Regions from separate parts of the Gordonia sp. 135 genome, predicted to be linked through region 4. Evidence: predicted binding sites of a transcription regulator. Region 4 holds the regulator's gene; each other region holds the start of a gene.
The links. Region 4 encodes LexA, which represses DNA repair genes until DNA is damaged. Its sites were predicted from a motif close to CGAACANNTGTTCG; they were not measured.
Positions count from the first base shown of each region.

Region 1: the regulator LexA is predicted to act here: its motif matches at 2,159-2,172, upstream of GKZ92_RS14205 (DUF222 domain-containing protein).
Region 2: the regulator LexA is predicted to act here: its motif matches at 1,790-1,803, upstream of GKZ92_RS13775 (HNH endonuclease signature motif containing protein).
Region 3: the regulator LexA is predicted to act here: its motif matches at 1,169-1,182, upstream of GKZ92_RS14535 (SAV_6107 family HEPN domain-containing protein).

Region 1 covers NZ_CP046257.1:3,140,559-3,144,074, forward strand. Annotated here, with positions in the region: gene GKZ92_RS14200 (heavy metal translocating P-type ATPase) at 1-1,988, opposite strand, end outside; gene GKZ92_RS14205 (DUF222 domain-containing protein) at 2,198-3,516, shown strand, end outside.
Region 2 covers NZ_CP046257.1:3,050,377-3,053,892, forward strand. Annotated here, with positions in the region: gene GKZ92_RS13770 (OsmC family protein) at 1-234, opposite strand, end outside; gene GKZ92_RS13775 (HNH endonuclease signature motif containing protein) at 338-1,732, opposite strand; gene mutM (bifunctional DNA-formamidopyrimidine glycosylase/DNA-(apurinic or apyrimidinic site) lyase) at 1,956-2,831, opposite strand; gene rnc (ribonuclease III) at 2,858-3,516, opposite strand, start outside.
Region 3 covers NZ_CP046257.1:3,217,388-3,220,903, reverse strand. Annotated here, with positions in the region: gene GKZ92_RS14545 (phytoene desaturase family protein) at 1-257, opposite strand, end outside; gene GKZ92_RS14540 (GNAT family N-acetyltransferase) at 304-975, opposite strand; gene GKZ92_RS14535 (SAV_6107 family HEPN domain-containing protein) at 1,296-1,760, shown strand; gene GKZ92_RS14530 (DUF3040 domain-containing protein) at 1,938-2,339, shown strand; gene mraZ (division/cell wall cluster transcriptional repressor MraZ) at 2,771-3,211, shown strand; gene rsmH (16S rRNA (cytosine(1402)-N(4))-methyltransferase RsmH) at 3,456-3,516, shown strand, end outside.
Region 4 covers NZ_CP046257.1:2,906,641-2,910,156, forward strand. Annotated here, with positions in the region: gene hrpA (ATP-dependent RNA helicase HrpA) at 1-32, shown strand, start outside; gene nrdR (transcriptional regulator NrdR) at 6-473, opposite strand; gene GKZ92_RS13085 (LysM peptidoglycan-binding domain-containing protein) at 573-1,109, opposite strand; gene lexA (transcriptional repressor LexA) at 1,347-2,054, shown strand; gene GKZ92_RS13095 (putative PEP-binding protein) at 2,032-3,516, opposite strand, start outside.

The DNA of each region.
Region 1 (3,516 bases), 230 kb from region 4:
ACGACCACCGTCGACACCGACATCAGGATCGCGCCGACGCTCATCGGCAACACGAATCCGATCGGCGCCAACACACCGGCCGCGAGTGGAACGGAGATCAGGTTGTACCCGGCCGCCCACCACAGGTTCTGCACCATCTTCCGGTAGCTCGCCCGCGACAACTCGATCACCGAGAGCACCGACCGCGGGTCCGAGGACGCCAGGATCACGCCCGCGGAGGCGATGGCGACGTCGGTACCGGCGCCGATGGCGATCCCGACGTCCGCCTGCGCGAGCGCCGGCGCATCATTCACCCCGTCACCGACCATCGCGACCCGCTTACCCTCGCGCTGCAGCTCGGCCACCTTGTCGGCCTTGTCCTCTGGCCGGACACCTGCGTAGACGCGGTCGATCCGCAGCTCGCGAGCCACATCCTCGGCCACCGCTCGCGCGTCTCCGGTGACCATCACCGCTTCGACCCCACGGCGCCGAAGGCCGTCGATCGCTTCGCGCGACTCCGGTCGCACCTCATCGGTCAACGCCAGCGCTCCGACGACCTCACCGTCGGCGACGACGTGCAGGATGATCGCGCCCTCATCGCGCCAGGTGCCCGCGATCGACAGCTCTGCAACACCCTGGCTGTCGAGCAACCTCGGCCCGCCCACCGCAATGTGCACTCCGTCCACTCTCGCCGAGACACCCACCGCCGGTGAGGAGGTGAAGTCCTGCGCCGCCGGCACCTCCAGTCCCCGCCCCCGGGCGGCCTCGACTATTGCGACGGCGAGTGGATGCTCGCTGTCCGCCTCGGCCGACGCGGCCAGCACCAGGACCTCGTCCGCCGTGCGGCCGCCCGCTGGTTCGACGGAACGGACCGTCGGAGCTCCACGGGTCAGCGTCCCGGTCTTGTCGAAGAGGACGGCGTCGACCGACCGCATGGTCTCGAGGGCGAGCCGGTCGGAGATCAGCACTCCCCCTCGCGCCGCGCGCTCCGTCGCGATCGAAACCACCAACGGGATGGCAAGACCGAGAGCGTGCGGGCAGGCGATGACGAGGACAGTGATCACCCGGACCACCGCGGAGTCAGGCATTCCCACCGAGGTCCAGACGACTGCCGTGACAGCTGCCGCGGCGAGGGCAAACCAGAAGAGCCACCCGGCGGCGCGGTCGGCAAGACGTTGGGCACGCGACGTCGACGCCTGCGCTCGGGCGACGAGCCGTTCGATCCCGGCCAGCGCGGTGTCATCACCGATCGCGGTGACCCGGACACGAACCGCGGAATCGGTGGCGACGGTCCCGGCGATCACGCGATCCCCGACCGATCGTCGTACCGGGCGCGACTCACCGGTGATCATCGACTCGTCCACATCCGCCGTACCGTCGACGACGTCACCGTCGGCCGGGATCGATGCACCCGGCCGAACCAGTACTACGTCGCCCACCTCCAGCTCGGAGACGGCGACGGTGACCGTTCCGGCGCCGTCGACCTTCTCCGCCTCATCGGGCAGCAAGGCCGCCAGCGAGTCGATGGCCGATGTCGTCTGGGCCAGCGCACGCATCTCGACCCAATGTCCCAGGAGCATGATCGCGACAAGGAGCGCCAGCTCCCACCAGAAGTTCAGCTCACCGGACAACAACCCCAGACTCGCGCCCCACGACGCCACGAATGCGACAGTGATGGCCAACCCGATGAGCAGCATCATCCCCGGCCGGCGGGACCGGATCTCCCCGACCGCACCGGCGAGGAACGGCCGGCCGCCCCAGAAGTAGATGACCGTGCCAAGTACCGGCGAGATCCACAAGACCCACCCGTGGTGAGGCAGCGAGTATCCGATCAGGTGGGCGAACATCTCGTTGAACGCCACCGTCGGGATGGCCAGTACCACCATGATCCAGAACAGTCGGCGGAACCGGCCGACGTGGTCGGCGTGACCGCCGTGTTCGCCACCAGCGTGCTGGTGACCTTCGTGCGTACCCGTGTCGTGCGCGGGATGGGTCGCTGTAGCACTCATGCGACCGACTATATACCCCCTACCCGTATACCGTAAGAGCCAATTTTCGTTGCGAGGTTCGCCGATACCCAGCCCGCCGAGGGAGACCCGATAGCACACACCTCCGACAAACGTGGGCCATCTACCTGCTTTCGATAAGCGTTGCACCGCAGCATGATTCCGGGTACAGTCGAATATACATTCGCACACGGCATCGGGGGGTGACCGTCTTGACCGAAATCTCGACCACCGACGGCACTCCGTCGGCCCGCGCCTCCGAGCTCGTGCAGGAACTGCACCGGCTCACCACCGAACTCCAGGCCGTCGATCTGACACAGTGCTCCGATGCCGAACTCATCGACGTCGCCGCCGGAACCGAACGCGCCATCGCCCGACTCACTTTCGCCGGCGACCGACAGATCATCGAGATCGCCGACCGCGACCTACCCCACAAGACCGGCCACCGCAGCATCACCCAGTTCATGACCCACCGCCTACGTGTGGCCGACCCCATGCGCCGCACCAAACAACGCCACGCGACCGCCACCCACCTCAGCCCGACCGGCGAACCACTCGAACCCGAACGCCCCGCTCTGGCAGAGGCATTGGCCGACGGCAAGGTCAGCACCTCCCACGTCCGGGCAGTACTCGACGTCCTCGACCAGATCCCACACGCCACCGACCACGACGTGAAGGTCGCCGCCGAACGACAGATGGCCGAGATCGCCGTCGACCACACCCCCGCCGACATCACCGCCCTCGGTGCACGACTGCTGGCCCACCTCGACCCAGACGGCACACTGACCGACGACACCGACCGCAAACGTCGCCGCAATCTGTCGGTCAACCGGCAACGCGCCGACGGCACCGCCAAGATGACCGCCAACCTCACCCCCGAACTCCTCGCCCGCATCACCATGCTGCTCGCCGTCTGGGCCAAACCCGGCATGAACAACCCCGACGACCCCGACTCCCCCCACGGTTCCATCGAGGACGCCGACCCCGAGGCGGTCGAAGCCGCAGCCGCACGCGACGACCGCACCCCCGCCCAGCTCAACCACGACGCCCTCAACGCACTCCTGAAAGCCGTGTTCGACGACGGACTCCTGGGTAAGAGCCACCGCGGGTTACCCATCCAGCTGATCATCAAAGCCGATCTCAACGACCTACGACGCGAAGCCGGGTTCGCCACCACCGCGACCGGCACCCTGATCCCGATCACCGACCTCGTCAACATGGCCGCCGACACCCAGCCCTGGCTGGCGGTGTTCAAAGACGCCACCGCAATCCCGCTCTACTTCGGACGCGGCAAGAGGTTGGCCACCCGTGAACAACGTCTCGTGTCCTTCGCCCGACCCGACGGCGAGGTCTGTTCCACCCCCGACTGCGGCATATCCGCCGCGCACGTGGAAATGCACCACGCGCAACTGGATTGGGGTCTCGGTGGACTCACCGACATCACCGACCTCGCACCGGCGTGCCCGAAACACAATCGCATGGTCAGCAATGAACCCGGCGGCTACACCACCCGCATGGTCCGTGAAGGCCC
Region 2 (3,516 bases), 140 kb from region 4:
GAGGCGGCGCGACAGCGGACGGTCCGACGACATGCCCGTGCAGGCCGCCAGCGCGATCTTCAGCAGCTCGCCCGGCGTGAAGACACCCTCGACATCCTGCGAGCCGATCAGCACCTCGGCACCGCGCGAGCTGCGGCCGGTATAGAGCCGGGTCCCGGTGCGCTCGACCCAGAGGTCGGTGTGCGCGGGCTCCGCGGGCTGGGCCGGAGTGGCTGTGTTCTGTTCGATCGTCATGCTGGGATGAGTCCTCTCAGGCGGCGGGGCGGCGCTGGCACCGCTGACCATAGTAAGAGCCGTGGATCAGGACGAATTCCCGAACCGGTCGTGCCCGACGTCGTCAGGCAGCTCCCGCCTCTCGGCTTGCGTTGCGTTCTTTCCATTCCCGCACCGCGTGGATCACCTCGGTCGCATACCCGAGGTCGGGCTTGCCGCCGCCCACGGGCACCGTCGAATCCGCGGCCACCCGCGCATCAGGCGACCATTGCCCCGGCACGTGTGTCGCGGGACTCACGTCGATCACTGAACCGCCCGGCCGGTGGAACGAAAACCGTTGCGACCCATGCCCGGTGATACTGAACTCACCCCGATGCAACGCACGGTGACAGCTTCCACACAACAAGATCAGATTGTCCAACTCGGTCTCCCCACCGGCCGACCAGAACACCACGTGATGGGCGTGCAGATGCCGTGTGCGTTCACAGCCGGGCATCTGACAGCACCGGTCTCTCACGAACAACGCCCTGACGAGTGCCTTGTTCGGCGTCCGCGACTTACGCCCCAACCCCAGCAACGCCAACTTCCCCGGCGCTCCGGAAACCCTGCTGGACAACGCCTTCCGAACCGCAGCACCGCAGTGCGCCTCGTCCAACTCAGCCTCCGACAGTGCCGGCCCGTCATCAAGGTGTGCCTGCTGCCCACCCTCGTCGGTATGTATCAGGATCTCGGCTCCCGGTGCGAGATCAGGCATCGCGATCCCCTCGTGCACCATGTCTGCCATGGCCACCAACGCCGGCGCCAGATTCGACGGCACATTTCGCCACAGGTCCCGACGATTCGCCGGTTTGACCTCGGAGTCCGGTTCCCCATCCACGGTTTCCAACTCGCTTGCAGCGTTCCGCGGAACGCTCGACACCGCGGACAGATCCGCATCGTCGCAGGTCCGGGTGCGTTCGTACTCTGCCCGGACCGCACCGGCAAGAAGCCGGGCACCGTCTAGCGGAGACAGCGTCAGCGACACAGACAAGGAGCCATCCGCATTCCACTTCCACCGGCCTGTCGACTCCACCGGTGGGCGATTCTCCGACTCGATGCCACGATCCCGGTCGATCTGTCCTATCGCACGGACCGCCCGCTCCAGTTGCGACGCCGTACACGACAACGCCAGATTCACCAGTTCCTTCTCCCGCAACGCGGTCGCGACCCGCGTCAACGCCCGCACCTTCGAATACGACAACCGCCCCGCACCGAACGCCTGCCGAATCAACGGCAACTCCGTCAGAGCCTTCGCCACCCGTACCTGCTCCTGCGCTGTGCGTTGAGAGACACCCGCCTTCCACGAGAGCCAGTGCGCGAGCGAATGCACACCCGGCCCCCGCCACGACTCCCGCTCATCCAATTCCGCCACCAGAGACAAGAACTCGGCCGTGAGCGCGGTGATCTGCGCGGCATAACCCAGCACTCTGCTTTCCAACACGTCATCGGACAAGGACGCCGGATCCGCGCCATCGAACATCGACGACACATTCTCACCGTGCAGCACCGAAACAGACACCCCAAGCCCCCAGCTGTTCGAACGGATATACGAACAACTTAGCGGCGCCCACCGACAAAACAGCTGGCCAAGGCTCTTCGAGCGTTCCGCGGAACGCTCGTAGCCTTCACCGGACTCGTCGATGCCTGCACAGCGGCTTCGCCGCGGTCACGCTCCGCACGTAAGCGCAGGGAGCACTACGGACTCAACGTGTGCGACGCCGTGGAGCAGTCTGGCACTTCGGGCAAAAGTAAGAGCTGCGGTTCATGAAAGATTCCCGGCGCATGATCGCCCCGCATCGCCGGCACGGCTGCCCCTCACGCCCGTAGGCGTTGAGGGAGCGTTCGAAGTACCCCGACTGGCCGTTGACGTTGACGTACAGCGCGTCGAAGGACGTGCCCCCGACCTCGACCGCCTCGGTCATCACCGCGGTGGCGGCGTCGATAAGTTCGAGGAGCTTCTTACGCGAGATCGTCTCGGCGACACGCGCACCGTGAAGTCGGGCCCGCCACAGCGCCTCGTCGGCGTAGATGTTGCCGACCCCGGAGATGACCGTCTGGTCGAGCAGGACACGTTTGATCTCGGAGTGCTTGGCGCGCATGCGCGTTACGACGCCCGCCGAGTCGAAGGCGGGGTCGAACGGGTCGGGAGCGATGTGCGCCACCGACACCGGGATGTCGGCCGCGTCATCGGAGACCGCATAGTCGTCGAGATGCCAACCTCCGAAGGTCCGCTGATCGACGAACCGCAGTTCGTTGTCGTCGTCGAGGTGTGCGCGGATGCGGAGATGGGTGTGGTCGGGCGCCCCGTCGCGGGCGATGAGCATCTGCCCGCTCATGCCGAGATGCACGACGAGAGCGGCACGGTCGGTGTCGTCGGCGACGTCGATCCACATGTACTTGCCGCGACGCCGCACTCCGGTGACGTGTTTGCCCGCGAGGCGACCGATCAGGTCCGGTTCGCCGCCGACGTGGCGGCGGGCGGCACGCGGATGCAGCACCTCGACCGCGGTCACGGTCCGTCCGGTCAGATGCTTCTCGAGACCCATGCGGACGGTCTCGACCTCGGGTAGTTCAGGCATGAAGAGTTGTTGTCACGACGCTGTTGTCACGACGACGCTTCGGCGCGTTCGGTGAGCGCCTTCCACGCGTGGGCCGCCGCCTGCTGCTCGGCCTCTTTCTTGGTGCGTCCGACGCCCTCGCCGAGGTTCTCCCCCGCGATCATCGCGATCGCGGTGAACTCTTTGTTGTGATCCGGGCCGGTGGACGAGATCTGGTACTGCGGTGGGCCATAGCCGCGTTCGGAGCTCAGCTCCTGCAGCGAGGTCTTCCAGTCCAGACCGGCGCCGAGCTGTCCGGCCTTCTCGATGCGTTCGTCGAAGAGGCGCAGGATGATCCGCTGCGAGGTCTCCAGGCCGTGGCTGAGAAACACCGCGCCGAACAGGGATTCGAGACCGTCGGCGAGGATCGAGTCCTTGTCTCGACCGCCCGTCATCTCCTCGCCACGGCCGAGATACAGGTACTTGCCCAGGCCACCCTCGTCGCCGAGACCGCGTGCCACGTCGGCGAGCGCGTGCATGTTGACCACGCTCGCACGGATCTTCGCGAGTTCGCCCTCGGGACGGTCAGGAAAATGCAGGTACAGGCGCTCGGTGATCACCACGCCCAGGACGGAGTCACCGAGGAACTCGAGGCGCTCGTTGGTCGGCAGACCGCCGTGCTCGTAGGCGTACGAGCGGTGCGTGAGCGCCAGCGTCAGAAGGTCTT
Region 3 (3,516 bases), 310 kb from region 4:
ACGTACCGGAGTCCGTGCGAGGCGAGGTCGAGGTCGTCCAGAACGGGGGAGTGCCGGATCATCAGGTGCGCCGAGGAACCGCGATCGATGCGGTGCCCCGGGAAACGTTCGACGGTCGACACCGCCCCGCCGGGGATGTCGTCGCGTTCGAAGACCTCGACGTCGCGACCGGCCTTCGCGAGGTAGGCCGCGGCGATCAGGCCGTTGTGGCCGCCGCCGACGACCACCGCGTCGCGCCGCTCCCCGTGCCCGCTCATGCGTGTTCCGTGCCGTGCGCTGTCGTCTTTGTCTGTGCCATGCCCTCTATCTTCCGGATGGTGGGGGACCGGGGGGCGGCGGTTGCAGATTCAGCGGCAACGGACGGCCGAGGAACGCGAACGGACGGGGGTCGCCGGTGAAGGTGAAATGCCGGAGCACGTCCGTGAAGCCCATCCGCCGGTACAGCGACCACGCCCGGTTCTGTTCGGCGGGGATCTCCGGCGTAGACAGGAGGACATGACGTTCGGGCCGCTCGGCGAGGAGCCGTGCCAGCAGCAACTGTCCGATGCCGCGTCCCTGTGCGGTGGGATGAACGTGGAGCTCGGTTAGCTCGAAGTAGTCCCGGGCGATCATCTCGATGTCCGCGGGCGAGCGTCCGGTCTGCCGCAGCCCGAGCCGGAGCTGCTGATTCCACCACTGTCCGGTCGCGCCGGTGTAGCCGTACGCGATGCCGACCAGGACGTCGTCGGGACCCGTACCCACCGGCGGTCCGACCCGGCGACGGGACGTCGGCATCGACTGCGCCTCGTGCGGGGGCAGGGTGGCGACCGCGCCGATCGCGCGCCAGCCCGGCCGGGCGATGTGCTCGCGCCACAGAGACGCTCGATGCATCTCGGTCCCGCGGGGATATCCCATCGCGGTCACGTAGACGTCGAGAGCGGGCTCCAGCCACACGCGGGAGTCCTGACCACTGAGGTTCACCAGCCGGAGCGTCAACGTCGGGTCGCTTCCGGGTTCACCGAGCGGGCCCGCACCGCCCCGGCCATGCGTTCTCCGACCATCTGGCGTGACTGTCCTCTCGGTACGGCGGACTCCGCGGAATCGGGTCGCGGGACCCGGTGTTGAAGAAGGATGCGGGCGCGGACCCACGCCTTGAAGAGACGCGCGCCGCTAGCTATATTGAACGTGTCGAACGGGTGTTCGATGAATGTGCCTCCGCAAGCTGTTCGCGTTCATCCCGACGACATGACGGTCCGGTGGCGGACGAGGGAAGCGTCTGCCACCGGACACCGTCGCCAGCGAGTGAGGAGGATGCCATGCCCGGACGGCCCACATCCCGCCGGTCCGCCCCCGTCGACCCGGTGATGGTCGGACGTGCGCGCGACCTCCTCCAGCGCGCCCATCTCCTCCTCGACAACGCCGACGGCGTCTCCGACGACGCCGAGCGATTTCGGCAGTTCTATCTCGTCGCCCTCCGTGCGGCAGGCGCCGCGCTCGCGATCGGCGAGCCGGCCGGCCCCGCCCGTCGCAAGACGTCGAACGCCTGGACCCGCATCGGAGTTGTCGCTCCCGACCTCGCCCCGCTGGCCGCGCGCTTCGCCACGCTGTCGCCCGTCCGGATGAAGATCGAGTCGGGGATCATCCGAACACTCGACCCCGACAGTGTCGCCGGCATGCGACTCCTCGTCCTTGATTTCCTCCGCCGGGTCGAGACCTTGGTCATTGCTTACGAGCAAGGCAAATTCGGGACAGAGGAGCCCCAAATCGGGCGAACTGCGTGAGGCCGGACACACATTCGGCGTTCCGTTGTCGTTCCGGTATGTGCATCCGGACCAACAACAGCGAGTAATGGTGGTCGCGGCTGATTTCACCTCGTATCATGGGAGAATAAGGCGCAGACGCCTCACCGGTCGCGGTTGACCGTCGTCGGCGTCGCGGATCAGGGAGAAGGAGGGTCGGTGCCACTTTCGGAGCACGAGCAACGCATGCTCGAACAGATCGAGAGCGCTCTGTACGCGGAAGACCCCAAGTTTGCGTCCAGTGTCAAGCGTCGTCGGCTGGGTAAGTCGAGTGGCCGTCGTCGCCTACAGGCGGTGGCCATCTTCGTCGTCGGCCTCGTGATGCTCGTCGGCGGTCTCATCGTCAAGATCGACATCGGGGGATTCCCGATCGTCAGCCTCCTCGGCTTCCTGGTGATGTTCGGCGCCGGTCTCTTCGCCCTCTGGGGTGACGACCTCGCCGACTCCGCGACGTCCGCGCCGCGTGCCGGAGGCAAGAAGCAGTCCGGGTCGTCCGGCTCCAAGCGCAAGCTGTCGGAGCGGATGGAAGAACGATTCAACCGTCGGTTCGAGCAGGAGTAGATCCCCGGCCGGCCTGAATGCCACGACTCATCCGGAGCCGCGCACCCCAGTGGGTGCGCGGCTCTTTCGTATGTGCGATCCAGCGCGCTCCCGGCCGTGCGCCCCAGGCGCCCCACCGTCACCCACTCCCGGGCCCCACCTTCCCCCACCGGGGGTCCCCACTTTGCCCCACTTATGACGGAACTGCTGGTCGCACGGGTATCTGGCACCTCAGGAAACACGTCTGCCACACGGCTCCGGGAGGTGTAGACGCGCGTTTGCGCACGGGACACGCACGAAGTTCCACACATTTTGCCCGCTTGAACTGGGGATTTGCTGAACGTGGGAGATCGTGTGGGCCTCTGGGGTGGAAAGTGGAGGAAAGTGGGGTACTGTGGCAGCACTGGGTGAGGCGATCCGGAGCGCGGAACCCAGGGGCAGGAGGTGTCGACATGTCTGTGCGATTCGTCGGCACCTACACGCCCAAATTGGACGACAAAGGGCGACTCACGTTGCCCGCGAAGTTCCGCGATGCACTGGCAGGAGGGGTAGTGGTCACCAAAGGCCAAGACCACAGCTTGTCGGTGTATCGGACCGAAGAGTTCGATGCGATCGCGGCGAGGATCGTCGAGGCGTCACGCAACGACCCTGACCTGCGTGCGTTTCAGAGGACCTTCTTCGCCGGTTCGGAAGAACAGCGACCGGACGGCCAGGGCAGGATCAGCCTGTCCTCCGACCATCGCATCTATGCGGGACTGTCCAAGGAGTGCGTGGTGTTCGGCAGCTTCGATCACCTCGAGATCTGGGATTCGGCCGCATGGGACGAGTACCAGACGCAGCACGAGGAGAACTTCTCGGCAGCCAACTCGGCCGCGTTGAACGCGGTCTTGTAGCCGAGAGGGGACGGGGCTGAGCGGTACTCGGGCTTCGGGTGGCACGAGGCCCCGATCCGGTCCGACCCTGGCGTACTTCCCCAACGCCAGGTACGGAATCGGATCGGGACCTCGCTCCATCCGGGGCGCGGCCCGACGGTGATCCGCCGTCCCGCCCGCGACATGACACTCCTCCGACAAGTCCTTCGCACCGAAACGCCGACTCTGCCGACCGACATGGCCGACACGCCGATGGGGGCCCTCCGTGGATGACACTGGTGACGACACTCGCCGCTCGGGCGAGTTCGGCCACATCCCGGTCATGG
Region 4 (3,516 bases):
GGGTCCTACGAACTCTTGACCGACTCGGCTGAGGCGGCTCGGAGGTCGTCGATCTCGCGCTGGAAGTCCTCGACGGAGTCGAACGAGCGATAGACCGACGCGAACCGCAGGTAGGCGACCTCGTCGAGGTCGCGCAGCGGCTTGAGGATCGCGAGACCGACCTCGTTGCTGGGGATCTCGGCCGATCCACTGGCACGTACGGTGTCCTCGACCTGCTGGGCGAGCTGCGCCAATGCGTCCTCGGCGACGTGGCGTCCCTGGCATGCGCGCCGGACGCCCCTCATCACCTTCTCGCGACTGAACGGTTCGGTGACGCCGTTGCGTTTGACCACCGCGAGCACCGCGCTCTCCACGGTCGAGAAGCGTCGCCCGCACTCCACGCAGGAGCGGCGGCGCCGGATGGCCTGCCCCTCATCAGCGACACGCGAGTCGATGACCTTGGTGTCGTCGTTCTTGCAGAAGGGGCAGCGCATCGTATCCTCACGCAGGTCACGGGACACTCTGGTGCAGCCGCGCCGCATGCCAGGCCGGTAGTCGGCCGGTCCCTGTGACATCGAGGATACCGCCCGTGCTCAGTGGTACCGGGGGGCGAGCAGCGGCTGACCGACGCGCAGCCCGCTCGACGGGAGGTCGTTCAGCTGGATGATCTCGTCGACGACCGCCTCACGCGGCATCTCGGGGGCGACGCGCGATGCGATGGTGCTCAGCGAGTCGCCCGACCGCACGTGTACGACCTCGGTGCCGACCGAAGAAGGTGTGACCGTCGCGGCGTAGTTCTGACCGACGACCGCGATGACCCACACGGCCAGAGCGAGCCCGACGCCGGCGAGAATTGCCGTCGCCGTGCGCCGACGCCGCCGGATGACGGCCGAGGGCGCGGTATGCGCAACACGCGAGACGGGTACGACCGGTGCACGACCCCGCATACCGACCGGCGAGGCGCACCGGGTGGAGGCGACCCGGCGGACCCGGACCGCCGACTCCGGCACCGGACGCCCGTCGACGGGCCGGCGGCCGTCGCCGCGGCGCATCGGGCGCGGACGCTCCAGGACGTCACCACGGACCGAATCGGTGGAGCGGTCGGGGTCGATGAGAGTGGCGGTGCGCATGATGCCCTCCGTGTTTCCGGTCGAACGCTTGTCCGTGCTCCGACTGCGTCGTCGGCGTTCGAACTGTTCGATTGTCGATCATCTGTTCGATGAACTGATGTTCGATTTGTAGCACGGCACTCCGACACTTGTCTCGCAACACGTCGAACAAATGTTTGATGCGGTCGGCATTCTCGGCTAGGGTCGTCGTCAGACAAGCGATCTACCAGCACGTTCGGAATCGAGAGGAACCCGATCATGAGCGATGACGGCGGTAAGCGCACCGGAGCGCGGGGCGCCGACGAGCCCGTCGCCCCGGCAGACATGGCGGCGGCCGAGGCCTCGCTGACGCCGCGGCAGCGCGGAGTTCTCGAGGTGATCCGCAAATCCGTGCGCGAGCGCGGTTACCCGCCGAGCATCCGCGAGATCGGTGACGAGGTGGGTCTCACGTCGACCTCCTCCGTCGCCCACCAACTGCGGACGCTCGAACGCAAGGGCCTCCTCAAGCGCGACGCGAATCGTCCGCGAGCGGTCAACATCGCACCGAGCGAGCCGCCGACGCCCACCTCACCGACCGGTGGTGCGCTACCCGAGCCCACCTTCGTGCCGGTGCTCGGCCGGATCGCCGCAGGCGGCCCGATCCTCGCGGAAGAAGCCGTCGAGGACGTCTTCCCGCTCCCCCGCGAGCTCGTCGGCGAGGGTTCGCTGTTCCTGCTGAAGGTCGTCGGTGAGTCGATGATCGACGCCGCGATCTGCGACGGCGACTGGGTGGTCGTCCGCCAGCAGAACGTGGCCGACAACGGCGACATCGTGGCCGCGATGATCGACGGCGAGGCCACGGTCAAGACCTTCAAACGCCAGAAGGGTCATGTCTGGCTGATGCCGCACAACGAGCTGTTCGACCCGATCCCGGGCGACGAGGCCGTGATCCTCGGCAAGGTCGTCACCGTGATGCGGCGTATCTGACCTCTTCGTTCTCGAGAACCGCGGCGGCAGCCTCGCGCGCCGCAGCCGGATCGGTGGTGGCGAGCGCGGCTGTCGCCGCGTTTTCGCAGGTCGACCGTGAGACGCCGCCGAGGCGGGCACCGACCGCGGCGGCCGCCACCGGAGCACTCGACAGCGAGGTGACACCCAACCCGACGAGCACACAGGCGAGGATCGGGTCCGCCGCGGCCTCGCCGCACACGCCCACCGGTTTCCCCTGATCCCGTCCGGCCCGCGCGACCGTCGCGATGAGGTGCAGGACCGCCGGCTGCCACGGATCGGTCAGCGATGCGAGATCGGCCGACATCCGGTCGGCGGCCATCGTGTACTGCGTGAGGTCGTTGGTGCCGATCGAGACGAAGTCGACCTCGGCCAGGATCGCCGGCGCGAGGATCGCGGCGGCGGGGACCTCGATCATCACCCCGGCGACCAGTCCGCGTTCCCGTACCTGAGCGGCGAAGGCGGCCGCCTCGGCCGGTGAGGCGATCATCGGCGCCATGACCCAGGGGCTCGTCTCGGAACCCTCGGCGGCGCGTGTGATCGCGTCGAGCTGATGGGCACGGATCTCGGGGTGTGCCAAGGCGATCCGGTCGCCGCGCACACCGAGCGCCGGGTTGGCCTCCTCGGGCTGGTGCACGAAGCGCAGCGGCTTGTCCGAGCCGGCGTCGAGCGTACGGATGACGACCTTGCGGCCGCCGAACGCGTCGAGCACCTCGCGATAGATGTCCGCCTGTTCCTCCACCGACGGCTCGTCGGCGCGTTCGAGGAAGGCCAGTTCGGTGCGGAACAGTCCGACGCCCTCCACCGGATGATCGGTGGCCGCACGGGCCGACGATCCGTCGGCGACGTTGGCCAGGATCGCCACCTCCACACCGTCGGCGGTGCGACCCGGGCCCGACCAGCCGGCGACCCGTGCGGCCTGACGCGTGTACTCGTCGACACGGGCCCGCGCGGCGGCGTTGTCGGGTTGCACGACGATCTCGCCTGTCGTGCCGTCCACGAGTATCACCGTGCCCGAGTCGATCCCGGCGAGACCGGGGACCGCGACGACACACGGGATGCCGAGCTGCCGGGCGATGATCGCGGTGTGGCTGGTGGGCCCGCCCAGGCGGGTGACCAGCGCGATGGTGGTGGCGGGATCGAGCCCCGCGGTGTCGGCGGGCGCGAGGTCGTCGGCGAGGAGGACCGAGGGCACGTCCGGCGTGGGCACGCCGGGCTCGGGCAGGCCCAGGAGTTCGGCGAGGACGCGGTCGCGGACGTCGTTGAGATCGGTGACGCGCTCGGCCATGAGCCCACCGAGCTTGGTGAACACGGCGGCGAACTGTTCGGTGGCGGCGACGGCGGCCGACGGCGCCGAGGCGCCCTTGGCGATCAGACCCGAGGCGGCACCGATCCAGCCGCGGTCCTCCGCGAGTCCGGCCGTTGCGGTGAGCACCTCGGCGGC